Regions from separate parts of the Arthrobacter sp. B2060 genome, predicted to be linked through region 2. Evidence: riboswitches for the same ligand, from Rfam matches in the RefSeq annotation. Region 2 holds a riboswitch; each other region holds the start of a gene.
What was found. Region 2 has a riboswitch for cyclic di-AMP ahead of AC5RUM_RS13510 (M23 family metallopeptidase). Riboswitches for the same ligand answer to the same signal wherever they lie in the genome.

Region 1 (7,788 bases), on a different contig from region 2:
CAGCGGCGCCCGCGTCTTCGCCTACTACCGGGTGGTTGGTTCCGCCGACCCGGCGAGCTACACGTGGACGCTGAGCACGGCAGTGAAGTGGGGCGGCGGCATCACCGCCTACACCGGTGTCAATACCACCACGCCGCTGGACAGCACCGTGGCCACCGCCGTCAACTCGAGCTTCTCGGCGACCAGCGTCGCGGTGGGCAGCGTCACCACGGCCAGCAATGGCGCCCTGCTCATCGGCGGCCTCGGCTTCGACAGTTCCAGCCCGGCAGCCACCGCTCCCACCGGCTGGACCGAGCGCTGGGAAACCACCGGTGGCCAGGTCGCGGAGCAGGCCGACAGGACCCAGGCCACCGCCGGCGCCACCGGCACCGCCACTTGGACCTTCAGCACCGCCAAGGCCGTGGGAGCATGGCGTACCGCCCTGAAACCAGCAGGTTAACCAGACCGACACTGCCATGACTTGAAGTAGACAGATCTCGACGGGTCCTCCGGAATTTGTGCCGGAGGACCCGTCGTCGTCAGGCCCGTACGCAGCCCTGGCAGACGCGACAGTGGCAGGCGCTGCCGCGCCTGCCACTGTCTATGCTTGCTCTGACGTTTTAGGCGTTTACCCGCACGAAAGTGGAGCCCCCAAGCCAGGAGGCAGGGTGGACGATGGTTTCGTTGACGCCATTCATGCCGCTGCTGATGGCCTGCCCGCCACCGATGTAGATTGCAACGTGTCCGGCGCGGATCATCAGGTCGCCGGCCTGGGGCGTGGACACCGGTGTGCCGTACTGGTGGAACTGCAGGGGAGCGAGGTCTCCGACCGACTTGCCGACGGAGCGCAGGGCCTGTTCCACCAGGATGGTGCAGTCCTGTGTGGCACCCAGTTGTGCCCGGGCCGAAGCCACGAGGGCGGCGCCGACGCCACTGGCCGGAGCAGCCGGTGCCGGCGTGACCGACGACGACGCATGGTAGATCCCCATGCCGGCCGGCTGGGGTGCTGCCGGCGCAGCCGGGGCAGCGGGTGCCTGCGGTGCTGCTGCAGGCTGTCCGGGACCCGGGATCAGGATCTGGTCGCCGGGATAAATTACCGAGGCCAGCGACAGGTTGTTCTCGGCGAGTACTGCATCGAGGCTCACGCCGTGGCGTGCTGCGATCGCCCCCAGCGTGTCGCCAGATACAACAGCGTGTGATGCGCCTGCTACGCCAGATCCTCCTACGGGTGCCAGGTCTTGGGCAGCCTGGACCTGGGGTGCGGCCTGCACCTGGGCGCTGGTGCTGCCCGTGGCCTCGGGAGCGTAGGTGCCTGCCTGAGCCGGTGCCCCGACACTGAAGAGCAGTCCGGACGCAGCAGCCGCTGCTGCCGCAGGCTTAGCTATTGATGCGGCGTTGGACTTGAGGGAATACGACAGGCCCTGAAGGGCGATGGACGTCGTGGGGGTGGCGCGGTGGCGCGCGGACATGGACTTACGTGACATGGTGGATTGCCTCTCCCATGCCTGCGGGGTGAGCTGTCGGGTTCGGATGGGAGTCACCCGGTCCTGCCCCGTTATGTGCACGGGAGCGTCTGGACTTAACCCCTAGGCCTTGGCGAGCAAGGCCAGTATTAATGTGGTTCCCCCGTCCCTGCCTCTTGGATATTGCGAACGGATCCCGGTCAGCGGCAGGGCTCGGCATTCTGCCCGGGAATGCCCCCGCATGAACCGGGGCACCGCTACAGGCTAACCCACCTGTGCGCCAAAAGTCACATTTCGGTAACGGCGCGGAGGGTCCGACGTGTCCAAAACCGCCGCTGATTACCATGGCGGCAGTGCCATGCCAAGTCTGGCCGCGAAGTCCTCCGGGTCCTAGAATCGCTGTGGACGCAACCGGCCAGGGCACCCCCGGACACGCCCGCGGGGGAATCAGTTATTGTTCCAGCGGTGCCGGCGAGGAAGCTGCCATGACGGATATTCAGGGACTCATCAGTGCGTTGCTGCCGGAAGATCTTGCTGTGCTGCAGGACCGTGGCCCGGACCAGCGCCTGGACAGGGACATGGTCGACGCCCTCGACCGGGCCGCGGGTGGGCCCGGGGAAGGGCGAGGCTACTACGTCGTGCGCGGCAGTCTGGAGCCCCTGGAACGCCGGAACTATTTCCTTCGGGAAGACGTGGCGGCGGCCATCTTCGCCCCGGCGACACTGGAAGATGCAACCGAGGCAGACGCCTAACCTCTATGCCGGCCTCCCCGCAGGTGGAAGGGCATACGCTCTGATCGGGACGGTCCACCGTCCCAATCTGGTACCGCGGAGAGTCATTGGTACGTGAGGCTGTCAGAGAGCGCCCCGAACTGCTCGGCTGACATGCTCCGGACCTATCCTCGCCTGTGGACGGCTAGCCGCGCCCGGCGCGGCGGTAGCTAGTCGGGCTCGTGCCATAGGCCCTGGTGAAGGCGGTGCTGAACGTGAAGGCGTTGCTGTAGCCGACCTCGGCGGCGATGACGGCAGTCGTGGAGGTACTGCTGGCCAGTCGGTCAGCTGCCAGAGCCAGGCGCCAGGCGGTGAGATAGGTCATCGGCGGCTGCCCGACGGCGGTGTGGAACCGGGCAGCCAGGGTAGCCCGGGAGACGTGCGACCTTCGGGCCAGTTCCGCGACGGTCCACGGCACGGCCGGCTCCTCGTGCAGCAGGGTCAGTGCCTGGGCAACGACAGGGTCACGGGTGCCTGCCGCCCAGCTTGGGACGTCGGACGTGGCCCGATCAACACAGCCGCGCACGAGGTGCAGCAGCAGCAAATCCAGAACCCTGTCCAATGCACTCGCCTGCCCCAGGCCGGGGGAGGTGAGCTCTCGCTCGAGCATCTGGAGCAGTGCCGGATCGGTTTCCTTTTCAGTGAAGACTGCCAGGTCTGGTAGGGCGGAGGTCGCCAGCCGGCCGGCCGCCGCTTCTGATTGGTAGGTGCCGATCAGCAGGACGGTTTCCCCGTGGGTGGCGTTGCCCCAGGTCCGCACCCCCTGGGCCATTGTGGTCTCCAAGTGGTCGCCGGTCGGCGTGCGGCAGGACTGGCCGGGGCCGATCAGCACCGTCGGCGGCCGGTCTGGGGCATCGGCCACCAGGTACGGGGAAGGGCCGCGGACCGTCGCTGCCTGCCCCGTGCTGAGGAGCTGTGGCGGGCTTCCCTGGCTGACGATCCACGAGGTCCCTCGGACGGCAGCTATCACGGTCAGGGCGGCCTCGTCCCGAACGTCAATGGCGAACGGCGGATCCATCACTACTCGCAGAGTGAACGCGGCGCCTGCCCGGGGCCCGCTAAGGAACGCCGACAAGGGATCCATGTAGCCGATTCTAGACGATAGGATATGCAGAGTGGACGCTGAGCCATTCAGCGTCCACAAAGTGGCTGGCACTCTGGAGCCATGACCATAACTTCCTCGCCCGCTCCTCTTCTTGTCACCGGAGTCACTTATGCGGTCCGTACCGCCGCAACTGGCGTCCGGGCCGCGCATGCCGAGGCACGGCTGTGAGCGGGTGGTTACCGGTCGCGGCCGGGACCGGATCCGCATTGGTCGGCGGCTTTTACCTGGCCTTCTCGGCGGTAGTGATGCCCGCCCTGCGCCGTCGGCAGTCCGGCGAAGCGATCGCGACCATGGCATCAATCAATGAGAACGCTGTGCGGCCTCCATTCATGGTCCTGTTTTTCGGCACCGCTGCCGCCTGCGCGGCAGTTGTGGTTGCAGCAGCCATCGACCCCCGGCCCCAAACGCCGCTGAGGGCCGCCGGCGCAGCGGCTTACCTGGTGGGTTGGGCGTCAACCATGGCGATCAATGTGCCGCTCAACAACAGCCTTTCCCGGAATGGACCTGGTCATCTGGAAGGACAGTGGCATAGCTACGAACGCCCTTGGACCAAGGCCAACCATCTGCGTGCCGCCCTCTCGGTCGCAGGCGCCGCCGGGCTCCTGGCCCCGGTGTCGACGTCCTAGTCTCATGCACATGATGCGGCGCTCGGCCGGCTGGCGCGTCAGGCTCGAACAGGTCAGGGGCGCCGGACGGGACAGCTCAGTCTCCCACTGCCTCGCGGCCTCGGCGTACGATCAGCGGGTCGGCGTCGTACACGACTGAGGTGTCCTTTCCCTCATAGTCAAACTGGTTGAGGAAGTAGCGCAGGGCGTTGATCCTGCCGCGCTTCTTGTCGTTGGATTTGATGGTGATCCACGGCGCGTGGTCTGTATCCGTATGAAGGAACGTTTGTTCCTTGGCTTCGGTGTATTCGTCCCAGCGGTCCAGTGAGGCAAGATCCACGGGTGAGAGCTTCCAACGCCGGACAGGGTCGATTTGTCGGATAGCGAAGCGTGTTCGCTGTTCGTGCCTGGTCACCGAGAACCAGAACTTGTTCAGGTGGATGCCGGCGTCGACCAGCATCTGTTCAAAGATCGGGGCCTGGTTCATGAAGGTCCGGTATTCCTCCTCATTACAGAACCCCATCACCTTTTCGACGTTGGCCCGGTTGTACCAAGAGCGGTCGAACATGACGATTTCTCCAGCGGTCGGCAGGTGTTGGACGTAGCGCTGGAAGTACCACTGGCCCTGTTCGCGGTCGGATGGTTTGGCGAGGGCGACCGTGCGTGCCGACCGGGGATCGAGGTGTTCCGTGAAGCGCTTGATCGTCCCACCTTTGCCGGCAGCGTCACGGCCTTCGAAAACGATCACGTTCCTGCGGTTGTTGTCCTGGCCCCAATACTGGAACTTCAGCAACTCGATCTGCAGCCGGTATTTCTCGATTTCGTATTCCGCCCGGGTCATCCGCTCGTGGTACGGGTAATCCTCGCGCCAGGTTTCCACGGCAGAGCCGCCGGGGTCGATGAGCTCAGGGTCCTCGCCCTGCCCGCCGGCGACGATATATCCCAAGTCCACGAGGCGGTCGATAGCCTCCCGCAGGTTATCCCTGACCCACCAAGGATCTTTGGGTGTCCAGGGCTGGGATGCCTCTACCATCGGGGCTCCTTAGGCTCGCCGACTCATTGACGGCATTTTAACAGGGGTCCCGCCCTCAGCGTGTGATGATGCGGTCTGCGTTGTTGCACATGCGTTCGAGAACGCTGACGGCCATGGCGTATTCATCGGTTCCGATGCCCGCTGTGAGGTCCCGTCGTGTGGTTTCCACCAGGCCGGTTGCTTGGGCGTGCAGTGCCTTACCTGCTTCTGTTAACGTGAGGTAGCCGTCCTGTAGGAACACCAGCTGCCTTCGGACCAGTGAGGCCATGTCCCGTTGCTGTGCGTCGACGCCGTTGGTTTGACTGAACGGACGCAGAGCGTCCCCTAATTCGGCAGGTGTTACGGGGCCCGAGCTGAGAGTGCCGAGGACCTGCCACTGTCTCCTGGTCAGGCGGAGCCGGGCGAGCGTGGCATCGAGCACCGCCTCCAGTGCCACGTCCAGCCGCTTGACCCAGTATCCAACAGGCCTGTTCACGTTGCCATAGTGGCAGGTGCCGTTCCACACCTGCAAGGTGGGGGAGCGGCGGAGCCTTGTTCCATCAGGGCGCTGGGACGATCCATAAGCCGGCGACGGCGGTGCGGCCGGGCTCGGCGGTCATGCGGGTGGCGTGGGCGGACACTGGCCCCGCGCTGAGGTCGAGTTTCACGCTCGTTGTGGTTCCGCAGTCCAGAGCCACCTCATGCGCTGTTCCTCCGCGTCGGTCGGGCTGCGAGATGGTAAGCATCGCTTTTGGCGCTCCGATGCAGGCAGCGGTAATTGTGTAGCTTCCCTTTGGTATTCCACTGGCCGACGTCCGATATCCATCACTGGCCAGGCCGCCTGACCCACCCAACACTAGGCCGTTGGGTCTGGGTCCCAATCGAATGTCCAGCTGAGACTGGTTCCCTGCCTGAATTTCGGCAAGCCCGGGGTCGGGCACCGGGCGGGGGAGGAGGCGCCGGCTGGGACGATTATTGCCATCCGAAGCGAAAGCAATGCACATCGCAGATGAGGGTGTCGAGTGGCAACGAACTGCCAACGACCTCCACGGAACCACCAACGAGGCGACGGTGACGATCTCGCCCTCCCCAAGCTCCCGCAAGTGTGCTTGTCTGTAGCAAGTTGGCGGGTCCAGAAGGGGTCCGCGGCTGCTGTCCGACGGGGTGACACGACATGAGGCTAACGACCACGACCAATGTCTCGGTGGACGGTGTGATGCAGGGGTTGGGAGGACCTGACGAGGATCGCAGCGGCGGCTTCGAACGCGGCGGATGGGCCATACCACTTCTCGACACCGAAACGGGGGACTATCTCAACCAGGCCTATGGCAGCGCGGCCGCGTTTCTCTTTGGCCGGCGGACATACGAGATTTTCGCTGGCTATTGGGGCGCGATGGCCGATCCGAGCACCAACCCGATTGCCTCTGCCCTGAATAGCCGGCCGAAGTACGTGGTGTCGACCAGCCTCACCGACCCGCAGTGGGCAGGCACAACTGTCCTGCATGGCGACATTGCCACGGCCGTGCGTGATCTGAAGGCGCATCAAGATGGCGACCTGTTGGTGCCGGGCAGTGGTGCCCTCGTCCGGTGGCTGTTGGGCAACGGCCTGGTGGACCAGCTCGACTTGATCACCTATCCCGTCGTCATCGGCCAAGGCACACGGCTGTTCCCCGATTCCGGCCCGGACCTCGCGCTCGATCTGGTAAGCTCACGGACCACGTCCCGGGGCATCACCATCCAGTCCTATCTGCCGCTCGGTCGTCCGGAGTACGCAACGTCCATTGTCGACCCCGAACGCGTGTTCTAGCCGCGGCGACCCGGCATCGCCGAGCCGCCGGCTAAAGCTGGGCCGACAGTCCGGACCAGCTGAGTAAGCGTGAAAAGCAGCTATAAAAGAAATAGAGGAAAAGATTGCGCCTTCAGGTTCACTGGTCACCAGTGTCACCTCTGGCAGCTAGCTTTTCCCGACTGCTGCCGCCTGCGGCGGTTCTTCTTGTCATCGTTGTTGCTGCCGCGGCCAAAGCCGGTCTGAGTGTTCTCGGCATCGCGGCTTAGCATGTGGAGCGGGACTGACTAAAGCGAATCAATTCTTGCCCTCATGCGTCTGCGTTGGCCGCCGCTGCCGGAAGAGTCTTGGTGTCCAGGACAAACCGGTACTTGACGTCGCCGGCAACCATCCGGTCATAGGCATCGTTCAGCTGTGCCGCGGAGACAATCTCAATATCGGAAACCACTCCGTGTTCGGCACAAAAGTCCAGCATCTCCTGTGTCTCAGCGATGCCTCCGATGTACGACCCGGAGTATGCGATCCGGCGGCGGCTCAGGGTCCAGGGATTGACCGGCGGCATGGGCTCAGAGGGCAGGCCTAGCTGGAACAGCGCCCCCTCTAGGCGAAGAGTCCGAAAGTATGGGTTGAGATCATGCGGGGCCGCTACGGTATCGATGATGACGTCGATACTGTCCTCGGCCGCCGCCATGGAGGCAGCGTCCCTGGACAGAACAACGTCGTCGGCCCCCAACTCCTTGGCCGCCGCGATCTTGGCCTCTGAGGTTGTGAAGACCTTCACTTTGGCCCCCATCGCCTTGGCAAGCTTCACTGCCATGTGTCCGAGCCCGCCGAGCCCCACAACTCCCACGACGTCACCCTCCTCGACACCGAAGTGCCGCAGCGGGGAATACGTAGTGATCCCTGCGCACAACAAGGGAGCAACGGCGGCAGGGTCAAGGTTGGTTGGGACACGAAGCACGTAGCGCCTGTCCACTACCACCGAGGAGGAATAACCGCCTTGAGTGATGGCTCCTTCATTTCTCGGGTCGGCTGCACCATAAGTACTGACAACGCCCGTGTCGCAAT
Region 2 (7,788 bases):
AGGACCCGGCCGGCGAGGAAGGCTGAACGGCGAACGGCGCCGGCCGGGACACGAGCCCGGACGGCGCCGTCGAACGCTGATGCTGCCTGTGGCAGCGGCGCGGGGAGGCTACTTCTTCAGCTCGCCCACCACGTAGTCGATGCACTCCAGCAGCGCCGAAACGTCCGCAGGGTCGATCGCCACGAAAGTCGCGATACGGAGCTGGTTACGTCCCAGCTTGCGGTACGGTTCCGTGTCCACAATGCCGTTGGCGCGCAGTACCTTGGCGATGGCCGCGGCATCGATTGAGTCATCAAAGTCGATCGTGGCGATGACGTTGGAGCGTTCCGCGGCGTTGGCGACGAACGGCGTAGCGAACTCGGAGGCCTCGGCCCACTTGTAGATGCGGCCCGCGGAGTCGGCGGTTCGGCCGGCGGCGAAGTCGAGGCCGCCGTTGGAGTTGAGCCATTGCACCTGCGCGTCGAGGGTCACCAAGGTGGCCAGCGCCGGGGTGTTGTAGGTCTGGTTCAGCTTCGAGTTGTCGATGGCCGTCTGCAGGTCCAGGAAGTCCGGGATCCAGCGGCCGCCGGCCTTGATCCGCGCGGCACGCTCCAGCGCGGCGGGGGAGAAGAGACCCAGCCACAGGCCGCCGTCGGAAGCGAAGTTCTTCTGCGGTGCGAAGTAGTAAACGTCGGTCTCGGCGACGTCTACGTCCAGTCCTCCGGCAGCGGACGTAGCGTCCACCAGGACGAGGGAACCTGCATCCGCGCCGCTCACGCGCTTGACCGGGGCGGCAACACCGGTGGAGGTCTCGTTCTGCGGCCAGGCGTAGACGTCAACGCCTGCCTCTGCCCGGGGCTCGGGGCAGGTTCCCGGCTCCGACTTGATGATGGACGAATCCGCAAGGAACGGGGCCTTGTTGGTGGCCGCGGCAAACTTCGAACCGAACTCACCGAAGGAGAGGTGCTGGGCCTTCTGCTCCACGAGGCCAAAACTCGCCACGTCCCAGAACGCCGTCGAGCCACCCACGCCGAGGATAACTTCATAGCCCTCGGGGGCGCGGAAGAACGTGCTGAGGCCCTCACGAACCGATCCGACAAGGTTCTTCACCGGCGCCTGGCGGTGGGACGTGCCCAGGAGCGTGGTGGCGGCTGCGGACAGCGCCTCGACCTGCTCCGGCCTGACCTTGGAAGGTCCGGCGCCGAACCGTCCATCCTTGGGCAGGAGGTTTGCTGGGATGGTGATGCTGGTCTCGCTCACAGGGGCTCCAATTTTCGGCATGGACATGCGGATCGGCGGGGACAGTTGGTGACCGGCGGTCAGGTATGGCTGCCCGCGAAGGCCCCCTTTATTCTGCCTGAGACGCGGAAATCCCGGGAACCGTGCCCGTCACAGTCCAGTCATTGAGACGCCGCGGTTTATCCGGAGTAATTCAAAATAGGCTAAGCTTTTGGTGGACGAACAGGCGGACAGTCGGCGTTGCACCGCCGCCGGATTGGGGCCGCGGCGGCTGGATGCCGAGCCGCCAGACGAGGGGCCCGCGGTACCGTGGGAGAACGCAAGTACTGTGCTCGAGGAGCTGAGCTGAATGACGGATCTGATCGACACCACGGAGATGTATCTTCGGACCATTTTGGAGCTGGAAGAAGAGAACATCGTGGCACTGCGTGCCCGCATCGCCGAGCGCCTCCGCCATTCGGGTCCTACCGTCTCCCAGACCGTCGGACGGATGGAGCGGGACGGGCTGGTTGTGGTTACCGGCGACCGGCACCTGGAGTTGACCGAAGTAGGGCGCAAACGCGCCACCGAGGTGATGCGCAAGCACCGGCTGGCCGAGCGCCTGCTTGCCGACGTCATTGGCCTGGACTGGGCGTATGTTCATGACGAAGCGTGTCGGTGGGAACACGTGATGAGCGAACGCGTGGAACGCAGGATCTACGAGATGCTGAATCACCCCACGGAATCGCCCTATGGCAACCCCATTCCCGGGCTGGCTGCGCTGGGCGGCGAGCCGACACGCACCTTTGCCGACGTCGACCTGAACCTGCTGGACGCCATGGGCAGTTATGGCCCGGACTCGCGGGTGACCGTCAGCAGGCTCGCCGAACCGATTCAGGTCGAGCCCGAACTCCTGCAGCAGCTGGACGAGGGCGGGATCCGCCCGGGAGCGACCGTGTCGCTGGAACGGGTCGGGGAGTACATTTCCGTGCGTGTCCCTGGCATCGACGGCGCCCTCGAGTTGCCGCCCGAAGTTGCTGCGCACGTGTTTGTCCGGGTGGCCTGAGTCACCCCGGTGCAGGTTGTCCGACATCAGCTGGCAGGATGACCCACCACTTTTGCACAAGCAAGATAACGGAATTATTACCGCAAGCTTTAATCGCCTATAGTTAAGTCGCAGCGCCGATACCAAAGCGTTACCTGATCCGGAGCCGAACTCTGCCAGCGGATCAGTCGCTCGAAACACCTTCTGGCAGAGGCGGAGGAACCACAACTGGCCGTTTAAAACGGCCTTGGGGTGAAGTCCGCAGCAGCAAGCCACCTTCCACAGACGGAATCCCCGGATACCTCTGTGCCAAAAAGGCTTGTCATTGCGGACCGGGTCGATCAACTCTCTGACCCGAATCCGACAGCTAACTTCGCAGGCTACCCAGAGAGGAACCGTTCTTGACCATGCAGAATGCCCGGGGCCGCCGCCGCGCTACCGGCTCCGCTGCCGAGCCCCGCACGCCCGTAGCGGTCGCCGCTGAGCGACCCCGCGATGCGCAGCGTCAAGCGCGGAAGCAACGCAGTCCTTTCCGTCAGGTCGCTGACTTCGCCGCTGCCAGCGGAGTCGGGCAGAAGGTCGGCGTGGCCCTTGCCGCCTCGGGCCTCCTGCTGACCGTCACAGTGCCCGCCACGAGCCCGGTCCTGGCCACGGCCGACCACAGCGCCCCGGCCGCCGCAGGTGCCGCCACGGCGCAGCCAGAGGTCTCCGCCGAGGCGGCAGCCAAGATTGACTTCAGCCGCACCTCCGTTGCGACAGCCGGTGACCCGGATGGCAAGCTCAAGCAGCTCCTGAGCGCACAGTCCGCCGGCAGTATCAGCCGCGCAGCCTCCGTCGGCAGCCTTGGCATGCCCTTGGCCACCATGGTGAAGTCCTCGCCCTTCGGATACCGCGTGAGCCCCATCACTGGCGGCGCCGGAGAGTTCCACCGTGGCCAGGACTTCGCGGCCCAGTGTGGAACAGAGGTGTACGCAGCGGCCAGCGGCACGGTCACGTTTGCGGGCTGGCACGAGTTTGGCGGCGGCAACAGGGTTGTCATCGACCATGGCAACGGCCTCGAAACCACGTATAACCATTTGTCGTCATCGAGCGTTCAGGTCGGCCAGAAGGTCAGCCGGGGCGACACGGTGGCACTCAGCGGGACCACCGGCGCATCCACCGGCTGCCACCTCCACTTTGAGGTGATGGTCAACGGAGAAGTCGTTGATCCCGAAGGCTGGCTGTAAGCAAAGCCGATGGAGAGCTCTCAGATTCTCGTGACACGCCGTGACCTGAATGTGACATTCCCTCCGAACTGTTGTACCGTCTAAACCGCGTCAACTTTTCCGAAGTTGACGCCCTTGAGTGGATTGCCTAACTCTGCCACCGCTCAAGGTCCGTTCGCATTACATCGTCTGGCAGGGGCGGGGGAACCAATTTTGGTCTTCGCAAGAAGGCCTTGGGGTTAAGTCGCAAAGCTTCCCAGGAAGCGGCGCGGCCGGGTGACTCCCATCCGAATCCGACAGCTCACCTCGTAGGCATTGGGAGAGGCTACCTTCGTGTCTTCACGCCACAATCTTGCGCGCCACCGTGCGCAAACGGTTCGTAAGAACCCGCTGGACTCCGTGTCCAAGGCAGTAAGCGCCAATGCAGGCACAGTAGGTCGTCAGGCAGCAGTCATTGCGGCCGCTTCAGGTCTCGTCCTGAGCGCCGGCATGCCAGCCAACGCGTCCGACGCCAACATCGGTGTTTCCGCCTCCGCTGAGTCCGGATCCCAGGCGGCACAGCTTGCTGTGACCGCCGCGCCCACCGCAACCGTCTCCTTCGAGCGTCCTGCCGTTACCACCGAGGCAGCCCCCGTCATTGAGACAGTCGCGCCCCAGTCCAGCGACGACACGGCCAGCCCCGAAGCTGCCGTGGAAACCATCGCGGCCAAGGCCGGGAAACTGGTTGACGCCGCAGGCTCGGGTGCAACGTCAGGTCTCGCGGGCATCGCCTACACCGGTATCGGCAGCCCGTACGTCTGGGGTGGCACCACTCCCAGCGGCTGGGACTGCTCCGGCTTCACCCAGTGGGTCTACGCACAGGCGGGCATCAGCATTCCGCGCGTCAATGCGTGGACAGCCATGAAGCCCACGTCGACTCCCGCTCCCGGCGACCTGGTCATGCAGAACGGCGGTGCCCACGTTGGCATCTACGTTGGCAACGGCATGATGATCAGCGCGCTGAACCCCTCGCAGGGCACCATCCTGCATGCAGTGTCCGCCACGGGCACGTCCTCGTTCTACACCCTTCGCTAAAACCCCCCATTCGAGACGATTCGGCGTACCCCCAAGACGCCGGCGCGTCGCTAAACCGCGGCCTGCTACAGCGGGCCGTGGAACACGAAAGAGAGAAATCATGACTACACGTGCGACCATTGCACGCCACCGCGCCGAGGTCACCAAGACCAACTCGCTGTCCGTCATTGCCAAGGCTGTCGGCGACAACGCCGGCGGAGTAGGCCGTCAGGCTGCTGTTATCGCTGCCGCCTCCGGACTCGTTCTGACCAGCGGCATCGCCGCCAACGCTGCTGAGACCAACGTTCAGCGCGACTCGGCTTCCACGTCCACCCTGGAAGTGCAGTCCCTGGCGTCGGCACCGATTTCGGCCGCATCCAGCATCGCCATCTCCTACGAGAAGCCGGCGATCACCACCACCCCGGCCCCCGTCGTTGAGGCTCCCAAGCCGGTCGTCAACGTCCAGGAAGCCGCGCCGGCCGTGGAAGCCCCGGCCGTCAAGGCTGCTCCGGCAGTTCAGGCCACCGCGAAGGTGGAAGCTGCACCTGCTGCCAACACGTCCTCGGCAAGCGGCAAGGGAGCTGCCATCGCTGCTGCCGCATACGCCCAGCTGGGCGTCTCGCAGGACTGCACCATGCTGGCCACCAACTCGCTGGCCGCTGTGGGCATCAACTACCACGGCTGGCCGGCAGGTTACCTGTCCCTCGGCCGCACTGTCAGCGCTGCCGAAGCCAAGCCGGGCGACCTCGCCTACTACCAAAACGGCGGCATGGGCCTGGCCCACATCGCTGTCTACGTCGGCAACGGCCAGGCTGTTCACGGTGGCTGGAACGGCGGAACCACCGCGCTGTTCAGCGTGAACGTCGGCTCCGGCCCGGTCTTCATCCGCGTCGGCGGCTAAGCCACGAGCAAAGGCTTAAAAGGACCCCTGCCCCTGCGGCGGGGGTCCTTTTGTCTTAAAACTTCCCGGGCTGAACGCCGACACGCCGTGGCCGAATGTTAGGCCGATTCGTCGATATGCGCTAAGAGTGTTTACTCTTGTGGTGTCGATCCATAGCCCGGACATGCAGAGGGCAGCCGGCCCTCGCGCCTCTGCCGGGTGCGGCCGTGAAGAGGTATGCGCATGCGCACGCTCGTACTTAATGCTGGATATGAACCCTTGGCGGTTGTGACCTTCCGCCGGGCGCTGGTTCTTGTGCTCACAGGAAAAGCCAGCGTGGTTGCCGAAGGTGACGATCCCGTCGTGGGGCCGAAGGACATCATGGGCCGCCCCTCCGTGATTCTCCTGAACCGTTATATCCGGCCGCGCTATAACATGGTCACCGCAGTGAGCCGGCGCGGGGTGCTGCGCAGGGACGGCCACCGATGCGCGTACTGCGGCAAGGCAGCCCACACCATAGACCACGTCCAGCCGAAATCTCGGGGCGGTGCGGATACCTGGGAAAACCTCGTGGCGGCCTGCCTCCGGTGCAATAACGTCAAGGGGGATCACACTCCGGCGGAAATGGGTTGGAAGCTGCGGTTCGTCCCGGCGCCTCCCGTTGGCACCATCTGGCAAATCAAGGAACTGGAGAAGCCGACCCCCGCGTGGGATCCCTTCCTGCTTCCGGAGACGGCCGCCTGACCTGTGGCACTAGGCTTGGTATGTGTACTTCGATGCAGTCATTCTGGCCGGCGGCCGTTCTTCGAGGCTCGGCGGTTCGCCGAAGGCCGAACTGACCTATGAGGGTGAGACCCTTCTGCAGCGGTCGATTGCGGCCGCCCGAGGTGCCCGCCGCATCGTAGTCGTGGGCCCGGAAGGCCACGACCTTCCGCCCGGTGTTTTGAGCTGCCGGGAGGATCCGCCGTTCGCCGGGCCTGCCGCCGCGATTGCGGCCGGCCTGGCCCTACTGGAGTCCCCGGCCCGTCCCGGGGATGATGCCTATGTTCTGGTTCTGGCATGTGACATGCCCCGCGTGGCGGATGCCGTGCATGCCCTTCTGGAAGCGCTGCAGGGCGGCGACGGCGTCATGGCAGTTTCCGGCGACGGGCGGCGCCAGCCGTTGGCAGGCTTTTACCGCACGGCTGTGCTAGAACGCGCCGTGGAAGAAGCCGCGGCGCGGAACGCTTTGAACCATGGGTCAGTTTTCGCTCTCCTTGCTAGGCTTGACGTACAGGCTGTCACCGTGCCCGCCGGCTCCACAGACGATGTGGATACCTGGGACGATGCCGCCGCATTGGGAGTGGACGCCAGCAATCATCCGGGCTGAACGTCGCAGCCGCAGTTGAGATTGGAGGCAGGCATGAAAAGCCAGGACGAAACGCTTGAGGAGTGGTGCCGTCTACTGCTGCGGGCCTTCGAGCTCGAAGACGTGCAAGTGGATGTCAATGAGGTGCTGTCCCTTGCCGGGGTAGCCGCGCACTCGGTGGTCCGGCCCGCAGCGCCGCTGACCACCTTCATCGCCGGATTTGCCGCCGGGCTCGCCTCAGGTTCGGGCCAGGCGCCTGACTCCACATCGATGAAAGCGGCCATGGACGTGGCCCGTTCCGTGTCCAAGGCCTACTCGGCCGATGAGGCAGGGGATGACTCCGTTCCGCCGGCCGCAGGCAGTTCCAGCAGCGTAGCGGCTCCCAGCGGGACACCGGGGGAATGACCGCCGCCCCCGGACATCCAGCAGCCGAGGACGACACAGACGCACTGCCCGCGGACAGCGGACCCGCAGATAGTGGAATCGAGGCCGCGGACCCGCCTGCCACGCATGCGGCACACACTTGGGAAGAAGCGCGGCAGGCCGCCTTTGACTGCGCTGCTCCGATCCCTGCCGGCCGGGTTCCTCTGAAGGAAGCCCTGGGCCGGACATTGGCGGCGGACATCACCGCGCTGCAGGACATTCCGCACTACGCTTCGTCCGCGATGGACGGCTGGGCCGTCAACGGCAGCGGGCCCTGGATCCTTGCTGAACCCGGGCAACGGCTCGCGCCGCACCAGGCCAGCGTCATCGTGACCGGCGGTCTCATTCCGCCGGGCGCGAAGGCGGTGCTGCGCCGTGAAAGCGGCGTCATGTCCAAGGACGAGGATGGCCTGCCGGTACTGACCCTCGGCGGCAGCGCCCGCCCGGGTGAACCGCGAAACGGCCAGCACATCCGCAAAGCGGCCGAAGAAGCCGTTGCCGGCGAGGTGCTGGTCAAAGCCGGCACCACTCTGAATCCTGCGCATCTGGCACTCGCCGCCCTGGCCGGCCACGACGATGTGTCGGTGGTTGGCAAACCGGTGGTAAAGCTGCTGCTCACGGGCTCCGAGGTCATCGA
Region 3 (7,788 bases), on a different contig from region 2:
GGGCTACAAGGAGATCGAGGTCGGCTTTCCCTCCGCCTCGCAGACTGACTTCGACTTCGTCCGCCAGCTGATTGAAGGCAACCACATCCCGGACGACGTCACCATCCAGGTGCTGACGCAGGCCCGCGAGCACCTGATCGAGCGGACCTACGAGTCCCTGGTCGGGGCCAAGCAGGCAATTGTCCACCTGTACAACTCGACGTCGGTGCTGCAGCGCCGTGTGGTCTTCAACCAGGACGAGGACGGCATCCTGGACATCGCACTGCAGGGTGCGCGCCTGTGCAAGAAGTACGAGGAAACGCTGGCGGACACGCACATCACCTACGAGTACTCGCCGGAGTCCTTCACCGGAACGGAACTCGAATACGCCGTCCGCGTCTGCAACGCCGTGGCCGATGTCTTCGAGGCATCCGCGGACAGCCAGGTCATCATCAACCTGCCGGCAACGGTCGAGATGGCCACCCCGAATGTCTACGCGGATTCCATCGAGTGGATGAGCCGCCACCTGCACCCGCGCGAGGGCATCATCCTGTCCCTGCACCCGCACAACGACCGCGGGACCGGCGTCGCCGCCGCCGAGCTGGGCTACCTGGCCGGGGCGGACCGCATCGAGGGCTGCCTGTTCGGCAACGGCGAGCGGACCGGCAACGTGGACCTGGTGACCTTGGGCCTGAACATGTTCGTGCAGGGCATCGACCCCCAGATCGACTTCTCCGACATCGACGAAGTCCGCCGCACGGTGGAGTACTGCAACCAGCTGCCTGTGGCCGAGCGCGCCCCGTACGGCGGCGACCTCGTCTTCACCGCATTCTCCGGATCCCACCAAGATGCCATCAAGAAGGGCTTTGAGGCCCTGGAAAAGGATGCCGCAGCGGCAGGGAAGGAAGTCAGCGACTTCACCTGGCAGGTTCCGTACCTGCCGGTCGATCCGAAGGACCTGGGCCGCAGCTACGAAGCCGTTATCCGCGTCAACTCGCAGTCCGGTAAGGGCGGAGTTGCCTACCTGCTGAAGAACGAGCACAGCCTGGACCTGCCTCGCCGCGCCCAGATCGAGTTCTCCAGCGTGATCCAGAAGCGCACCGACACCCACGGCGGCGAGGTCAGCGGCGCCCAGCTGTGGCAGGTCTTCCAGGACGAGTACCTGCCGTCCGATTCGTCCGATCGGCAGTGGGGCCGCTACTCCCTGGGAACGGTCAAGACCGAAACCGATGACAACGGGTCCATGACCCTGCACACCACCCTCACCGTGGACGGCGCCCAGGTCAGGCGCACCGGCACCGGCAACGGTCCCATCGCCGCGCTGCTGGACATCCTCGGCCAGGACGGCGTGGACGTCCGGGTGCTGGACTACAGCGAGCACGCCCTCTCGGAAGGCGGAAACGCCCGCGCCGCTGCCTATGTGGAGTGCGCCGTCGGAGAACGGGTGCTGTGGGGCATCGGCATTGACCCGAACACCAGCATGTCCTCGCTGAAGGCAGTCATCTCGGCCGTGAACCGCGCCATCCGGGACGCCCAGGCCTAACCCGTTCAGGTGCGCCGCCGGCAGGGCCGGGCGGCGCACCTGCACGCCGGATAGCAGGGTTTTCCTGCAGACAGTGCGAAGATTAAGCGTGGTCCAACAGTCATTTGCAGCGCGTGCCTACCGCGATGAGGCCGTAGTGCTGCGCACCCACAAACTGGGTGAAGCGGACCGGATCATCACGCTGCTGACGAAGCACCACGGCCAGGTGAGGGCGGTCGCGAAGGGCGTCCGCCGCACCAGCAGCCGCTTCGGCGCCCGTCTTGAACCCTTCATGGTGGCGGACCTGCAGCTGGTGTCCGGCAAGTCGCTGGACATCGTCACCCAAGCCGTCGCCAAGGGTGCCTACGGCGGAAACATCGCCGCCGACTACGGCAGGTACACAGTTGCCGCCGCCATGACGGAGACCGCTGAAAAGCTGACAGACGTCGACGGCGAGGCCGGCACCGCGCAGTACAACCTGCTCGTCGGGGCGCTGGCAGCCCTGAGCCGCGGGGACCACACGCCGGAACTGATCCTGGACTCCTACCTGCTGCGCGCGCTGGCCACCGGCGGCTGGGCGCCCAGCTTTACCCGCTGTGCGCGCTGCGGTGCGGCAGGGCCGCACAACGCCTTTTCAGCGCCGCTGGGCGGCATGGTCTGCGGGGAGTGCCGGCCGCCCGGGTCAGCGGCCCCGGCCGCCGAGACGGTGGCGCTGTTGGGTGCCCTGCTCACCGGAAACTGGACGACGGCGGATTCCTCACTGCCGCTGCACCGGCGGGAAGCGGCAGGCCTCGTGGCCAGTTACCTGCAGTGGCATCTTGAACGTGTCCTGAAATCCCTCAAACATGTGGAGCGTACCTAACAGTGTCCTTGGGAAAGAAGAGCACCCCTGCCCGGCGCCGGACCGCTCCGGTGGTGCCGCCGTATCCGCACCCTTCCGGTGCTGTTGCCCCGGCGATCCCGGCGGAATTCGTGCCCCGGCACGTGGCGATTGTTATGGACGGCAACGGACGGTGGGCCAACCAGCGGGGGCTGCCCCGCATCGAGGGCCACAAGGCGGGGGAGCCTGCGCTGCTGGACGTGGTGGCCGGGGCCATCGAACTGGGCATCAAGTACATCACCGTCTACGCCTTCTCCACGGAGAACTGGCGGCGGTCCCCGGAGGAAGTGCGCTTCCTGATGGGATTTAACAAGGATGTGCTGCGCCGGCAGCGGAACCAGCTGGACGACTGGGGCGTGCGGGTGCGCTGGTCCGGCCGCCGGCCCAAGCTCTGGGGATCAGTGATCCGCGAACTGGAAGAAGCCGAGGCCTATACCGCCGGAAACAGCACGTGCACGTTAACCATGTGTGTTAATTACGGTGGCCGCGCCGAGATTGCCGATGCCGTATCGGCGATCGCCGAGGACGTCGCCGCCGGACGGCTCAAACCCGGTTCCATCACGGAGAAAACCGTCCAAAAGTACCTCGACGAACCGGACCTGCCCGACGTCGACCTGTTCCTGCGCAGCTCGGGGGAGCAGCGGCTGTCCAACTTCATGCTCTGGCAGTCGGCCTATGCGGAGTTCGTCTTCCTGGACACGCTCTGGCCGGACGTCGACCGCCGCACCCTGTGGGACGCCGTGGGCATCTACGCACAGCGGGACCGCCGCTACGGGGGAGCGGTGGATGCTGCCAAGACTCCCATGGCGGCCGCCACCCATCAGCCCGGGTAGGGCCCGCGCTTCACCCTCACGATATTCGAAGAAGTTTCCCTGGCACGCGGCACTACTACGCGCGCCCAGGATCTAATGCTGTGGTTTGCCAAGCAGAATGGCGGCCTGCTGGTGGCTTTCCATGGCTCTCGGTGAGCGTACTAGTTGTGCGCGTGCCACGAAGCCTTGCTCAGTGAACCGGGTGGCTACTTCCTCGGGGGAATGCAGTTCTGCTCTGAGCTCGACATCATGTCCGTAGGCGTGGTTAATAGTGCGATGGCCGCTGCCGGCCTGGAAAGCGATGAGCGCCGAGCCGGATGGGCGGAGGACTCTCCAGAACTCCCGCGCAATTGCCGGCAACTCTGCCCTGGGGGAGTGGATGATCGAATACCAGGCAAGTATGCCGTCGGCAGCAGAATCGGATGCCGGCAGGTCGGTCAACTCTCCCACTTCAAAGCAGAGACCGGGATGGAGCTGCTGCGCGACCCGGATCATCTCGGGCGACAGGTCCACACCTGTGACGTTCAGTCCCGTGCGGGTCAGGTATTTGCTCATTCGGCCGGCGCCGCATCCGGCGTCGATCACTAGCCGGTCCGCGGAGGTGCGAATGTGGCCCGCGAACTCGTCGACCATGGCCATGTCGAGAAGCGACTCAAAGGCTGTATCGGGGATCACCCTCGAGTAAGCCTCGGCAACCGAATCGTAAGCGGTTCTGACCTTTATCAAGTTCTCGTGGTCAACCATGGACCGAGCCTACCGACACGCCTTGTCTCCTGTTGGCCCGCCGCCACTGCAACCCCGCCCACCGGCAGCCAGCTGGTCGGATTTAGGGCAGCCACCTAGTCGCTTTCTCCCCCTTCTGCAACCGCAACACGCCATCCTCTACGTAACGAATTTGTAACACCCTGTTTTTCTTGGTTTCATGGTTAGTACCACATACCTTCACCGGGTATGCGTGTACCCGCTTCGCCAAACCCCGCCGGCGGTACATGATCCCTTCACTCCAGGCGGGGGCGGAAGACCCATGAATGACGCCTTTGGGCGTCTTGGGGTGAAGCCTGGCCCTGTCACTGCAGCCTGTGAGGCGCGCGGCAGGGGAGGCCGGACAGTCCACTCGTCCGAATCCGACAGCTAATTTCGCCGGCGTCGAGAGGACCTACGCTGTGCCTTCCCACGACAATCACGGCTTGCGCCGTGCCATTTTCCCGCGCACATCCAGTAAGGGCCGCCGCCGGGCAGCCTCATCCCCGGTGCCCAGGCCGCGGGGCCGCGGCCAAAAGCTGGCTGTTGCGGCGGCGGTGACGGGAATGATCGGCATGACCGTACTCTCCACGGCTCACGCCGCCCCAACAGGGATCTTGGCCACGGGGGAGGCTCCTGCCAGTGCAGTGGCCGCTCCGGCCGCACAACCCTCCCTGCTCGCGGATGCAGGATCTCCACTGGTTTTTGACCAGCCCCAGGTCAAGGCCTCCCCGGCAGCGAAAGCGGCAGCGAAAGCGGCACCGAAAGCCGCGCGGAAAGCGGCACCGAAAGCTGCGCGGAAAGCGGCATCGAAGCCGGCGCGGAAACCGGCACTGAAGGCCGCACCCAAACCGGTACGGAAGCCGGCACCGAAACCCGCCCGGGCTTCCGCGCCTTCGGCAGGCCTGCGGGCACCGCTCGCCTCTACGATCGTGACTTCCCCATATGGGCACCGCGTCAATCCCCTGACCGGGGCAATCGGCGAATTACATACGGGGCTTGACTTCGCCGGGGCGTGCGGCACGCCCGTTCTGGCTGCGGCCAGGGGAAAGGTCACCGAGGCAGGCTGGAGCCCGTACGGCGGCGGAAACCGGATTGTTGTTGACCACGGCAAGGGACTGAAGACCACATACAACCATCTGGCCAGCATCGGCGTTTCCAAGGGCCAGACCCTGGCGCAGGGTGGACGGATAGCCGCTGTCGGAACGACCGGCAGCTCCACCGGCTGCCATCTTCATTTTGAAGTCATGGTCAATAACAGGACCGTCAACCCCGCCAGCTACCTATAGGCAAACAGGGCGACTTCCTGGCTGCACCTGGCCACTCTCATGGGAGCCGACCGAAGGATTCGTCCTCAGCGGCAAAGCCGTGGATCCACCGGGCCAGCCGCCGGTATGCGTCCGCGCGCACCTCGGCACGGGACAGGAAAACATCGTGCAGGGCGCCCTCGATCCGCTCCACGGACACGCTCTGGCCCAGTGAGAGGGCCCGCACGGCGATGACGTTGACGTCCAGTACTGCGTCCGTCCTGCGCATCTCTTCGGTCCAGAACGGCCCGTTGGCGCTTGCACCGGAAATCATCACCAGGATGGGGATGCCGATATGGAGCCCGCGTGCAACCTGCGCCTGGCCGGCAAGGACTGCGCTGAGCCAGCCGGCGCGGACCGGAAAGGCCATAGGAGGCCGATACTTGTCATCAAGGGTCCATTCCCCTTCGGCTGAGTTGCTGATGCTGCGCCAGTAGAAGCCGCGCTCGGGCAGGCGGAGCACAGCCTCCGGCCGGAAGCGGGCGAGGGGCTCCACCATGGTCCAGGCGGCCCGCCGGACCAGGGAACTGCCGTGCATTTCCAGCCACGGACTGTTCAGGACCAGCTGTGACACCACCCCCGGATTCCGGCTCACCCACAGGGCCGCCACGAGGCCGCCGGTGGAGTGCCCCATCATCACAAGCGACAGCGGCGCCGCGGGCTCCATCGCCGTGATCATGCCGACGGCGGTGCTGATTTCGGCGTCGTAGTTTGCCAGGTCGGCAACGTACCCGCCGTGCGCCTCGGGGCGCAGGCTGCGGCCGTGGTTGTGCATGTCCAGGGCAAAAAACTCGAAGTCCTGGCCGTTCCAGAAGCGTGCCAGTTCAACATTGAAAAAGTAATCGCTCCAGCCGTGCAGGAACAGCACTGCACGGCGCCGGTGCCGCTCCCCCTGCGCCGAAGGTGGCGCTGGGTTCGCCGCAGGCGGTGCGGGGTTGTTCAATGGGGCATAGCGGACAAGCGTCGCCGTCCGTGCGACGCCGTCGCTGCCCACGGCCTCGAAGGCAAAGGATTCGAAGCCCTCGCCGAGGATGTCGCTCTGCCACTCCATGGCACCAGACTAGACGCGCCGCTGGTGGTCGACACGTGCCGTGGCCGGTTTGGTCTGCACCGCCGAAGACGGAAAACTAGAGGCATGCGCGTATATCCGACTTTCTTCAGGCTGGCCTTTTCATGGATGGACGCCGAACGCGCCCACAAAATCGGCTTCAAAGGCATCCGGCTGGCCCATTCCACCGGGGCGGGCCGGCTGCTGGCACGGTTTACGGCCCCACCCGCGTCCCTGCAGACGAATGCCTTTGGGCTCACCTTCCCGTCGCCGTTCGGGCTCGCCGCCGGCTTTGACAAGGAAGGCCACGGCATCGAGGCCCTGTCGGAGCTCGGCTTCGGGCACGTGGAGGTGGGGACCATCACCGGCCGCGCCCAGCCGGGCAACGAGCAGCCGCGGCTGTTCCGGCTCATCGAAGACCGTGCGGTCATCAACAGGATGGGATTCAACAACGACGGCGCTGCGGCCGTGGCCCCGCGCCTCAAGTCAGCCCGGGCTGCCCTGCAACGGCGCCACCCCAAGGTTCGTCCCCTCATCGGCGTGAACATCGGCAAAAGCAAGGTTGTGGAACTTGAAGATGCTGTGGAGGACTACCTCATCAGCGCGCGCAGCCTCGCTCCGGCGGCGGACTACCTCGTGGTGAACGTGAGTTCCCCCAACACGCCGGGCCTCCGGCTCCTGCAGAATGTGGAGACCCTGCGGCCCCTTTTGACGGCTGTGGGGGAGGAAGCTGACAAAGCGGCCGGCCGGCACGTGCCCCTGCTGGTCAAGATCGCGCCTGACCTCAGCGATGAGGACATCGATGACGTTGCCCGGCTCGCGCTGGACCTGGGCCTCGACGGCATCATCGCGACGAACACGACCATCGGACGGACGGGCCTGAAGTCTGACAGCGAAAAGATCGAAGCCTGCGGGGCGGGCGGGCTGTCCGGGGCTCCGCTGAAGGCCCGCTCGCTGGAGGTTTTGCGCCGGCTTAAGGACGCAACGGACGGCCGGCTGACGCTGGTTTCCGTGGGCGGAGTGGAGACGTCCCAGGACGTCCAGGACCGGCTGGATGCCGGTGCCACGCTCGTTCAGGGGTACACAGCGTTCCTTTATGAAGGTCCGTTCTGGGCGGCGCGCATCAACAGGCGTTTGGCCAAATCCCGGCGCGCTGCCTAAACGCAGCCTGCGGGTTCCTCGGCGGGAGTGCCTCCGGCGTAGGGATTTCCGGCGCAGACATACAGCAGCCCCCGGCGGTGACACCGCCGGGGGCTGCTGTATATTCCGCGCCGGATCCGGAAGGAGGCCCGGAGAATGGAACGCTGGGAGTCAGGACGGGAACTGGCCGCGCCGGACCTGCGGCTTGGGGAGGCGAAGCTTCCGGAACTGCAGGGAACGCATCGAGCCATACCAGACAGTGCCGCGCTCCACTTCCCCGAACTTCTGAGTCAGCCTCTTGCGAAGCTGCCGGGACAGGATGAACACGTCCACGAAGACTGCAAGGAACATGACCCAGA

Region 1: linked by a shared signal. The riboswitch ahead of AC5RUM_RS18920 (LysM peptidoglycan-binding domain-containing protein) and the one ahead of AC5RUM_RS13510 (M23 family metallopeptidase) in region 2 are both predicted to bind cyclic di-AMP.
Region 3: linked by a shared signal. The riboswitch ahead of AC5RUM_RS08735 (M23 family metallopeptidase) and the one ahead of AC5RUM_RS13510 (M23 family metallopeptidase) in region 2 are both predicted to bind cyclic di-AMP.

Annotation. Positions count from the first base shown of each region.
Region 1 covers NZ_JBNHFR010000013.1:20,287-28,074, forward strand. Annotated here, with positions in the region: gene AC5RUM_RS18915 (PKD domain-containing protein) at 1-439, shown strand, start outside; gene AC5RUM_RS18920 (LysM peptidoglycan-binding domain-containing protein) at 600-1,463, opposite strand; cyclic di-AMP (ydaO/yuaA leader) riboswitch at 1,467-1,640, opposite strand; gene AC5RUM_RS18925 (hypothetical protein) at 1,928-2,194, shown strand; gene AC5RUM_RS18930 (cupin domain-containing protein) at 2,358-3,296, opposite strand; gene AC5RUM_RS18935 (anthrone oxygenase family protein) at 3,482-3,943, shown strand; gene ppk2 (polyphosphate kinase 2) at 4,020-4,955, opposite strand; gene AC5RUM_RS18945 (MarR family winged helix-turn-helix transcriptional regulator) at 5,011-5,430, opposite strand; gene AC5RUM_RS18950 (dihydrofolate reductase family protein) at 6,109-6,741, shown strand; gene AC5RUM_RS18955 (NAD(P)-dependent alcohol dehydrogenase) at 7,031-7,788, opposite strand, start outside.
Region 2 covers NZ_JBNHFR010000007.1:53,803-61,590, forward strand. Annotated here, with positions in the region: gene AC5RUM_RS13495 (DUF3027 domain-containing protein) at 1-26, shown strand, start outside; gene serC (phosphoserine transaminase) at 109-1,239, opposite strand; gene AC5RUM_RS13505 (iron-dependent transcriptional repressor DtxR) at 1,568-2,263, shown strand; cyclic di-AMP (ydaO/yuaA leader) riboswitch at 2,431-2,639, shown strand; gene AC5RUM_RS13510 (M23 family metallopeptidase) at 2,644-3,468, shown strand; cyclic di-AMP (ydaO/yuaA leader) riboswitch at 3,607-3,776, shown strand; gene AC5RUM_RS13515 (C40 family peptidase) at 3,847-4,521, shown strand; gene AC5RUM_RS13520 (NlpC/P60 family protein) at 4,622-5,401, shown strand; gene AC5RUM_RS13525 (HNH endonuclease) at 5,624-6,124, shown strand; gene mobA (molybdenum cofactor guanylyltransferase) at 6,147-6,749, shown strand; gene AC5RUM_RS13535 (DUF6457 domain-containing protein) at 6,783-7,133, shown strand; gene AC5RUM_RS13540 (molybdopterin molybdotransferase MoeA) at 7,130-7,788, shown strand, end outside.
Region 3 covers NZ_JBNHFR010000003.1:412,647-420,434, forward strand. Annotated here, with positions in the region: gene leuA (2-isopropylmalate synthase) at 1-1,522, shown strand, start outside; gene recO (DNA repair protein RecO) at 1,611-2,363, shown strand; gene AC5RUM_RS08720 (isoprenyl transferase) at 2,366-3,214, shown strand; gene AC5RUM_RS08725 (class I SAM-dependent methyltransferase) at 3,287-3,937, opposite strand; cyclic di-AMP (ydaO/yuaA leader) riboswitch at 4,178-4,351, shown strand; gene AC5RUM_RS08730 (hypothetical protein) at 4,374-4,511, opposite strand; gene AC5RUM_RS08735 (M23 family metallopeptidase) at 4,510-5,223, shown strand; gene AC5RUM_RS08740 (alpha/beta fold hydrolase) at 5,261-6,292, opposite strand; gene AC5RUM_RS08745 (quinone-dependent dihydroorotate dehydrogenase) at 6,377-7,450, shown strand; gene AC5RUM_RS08750 (DUF3043 domain-containing protein) at 7,601-7,788, opposite strand, start outside.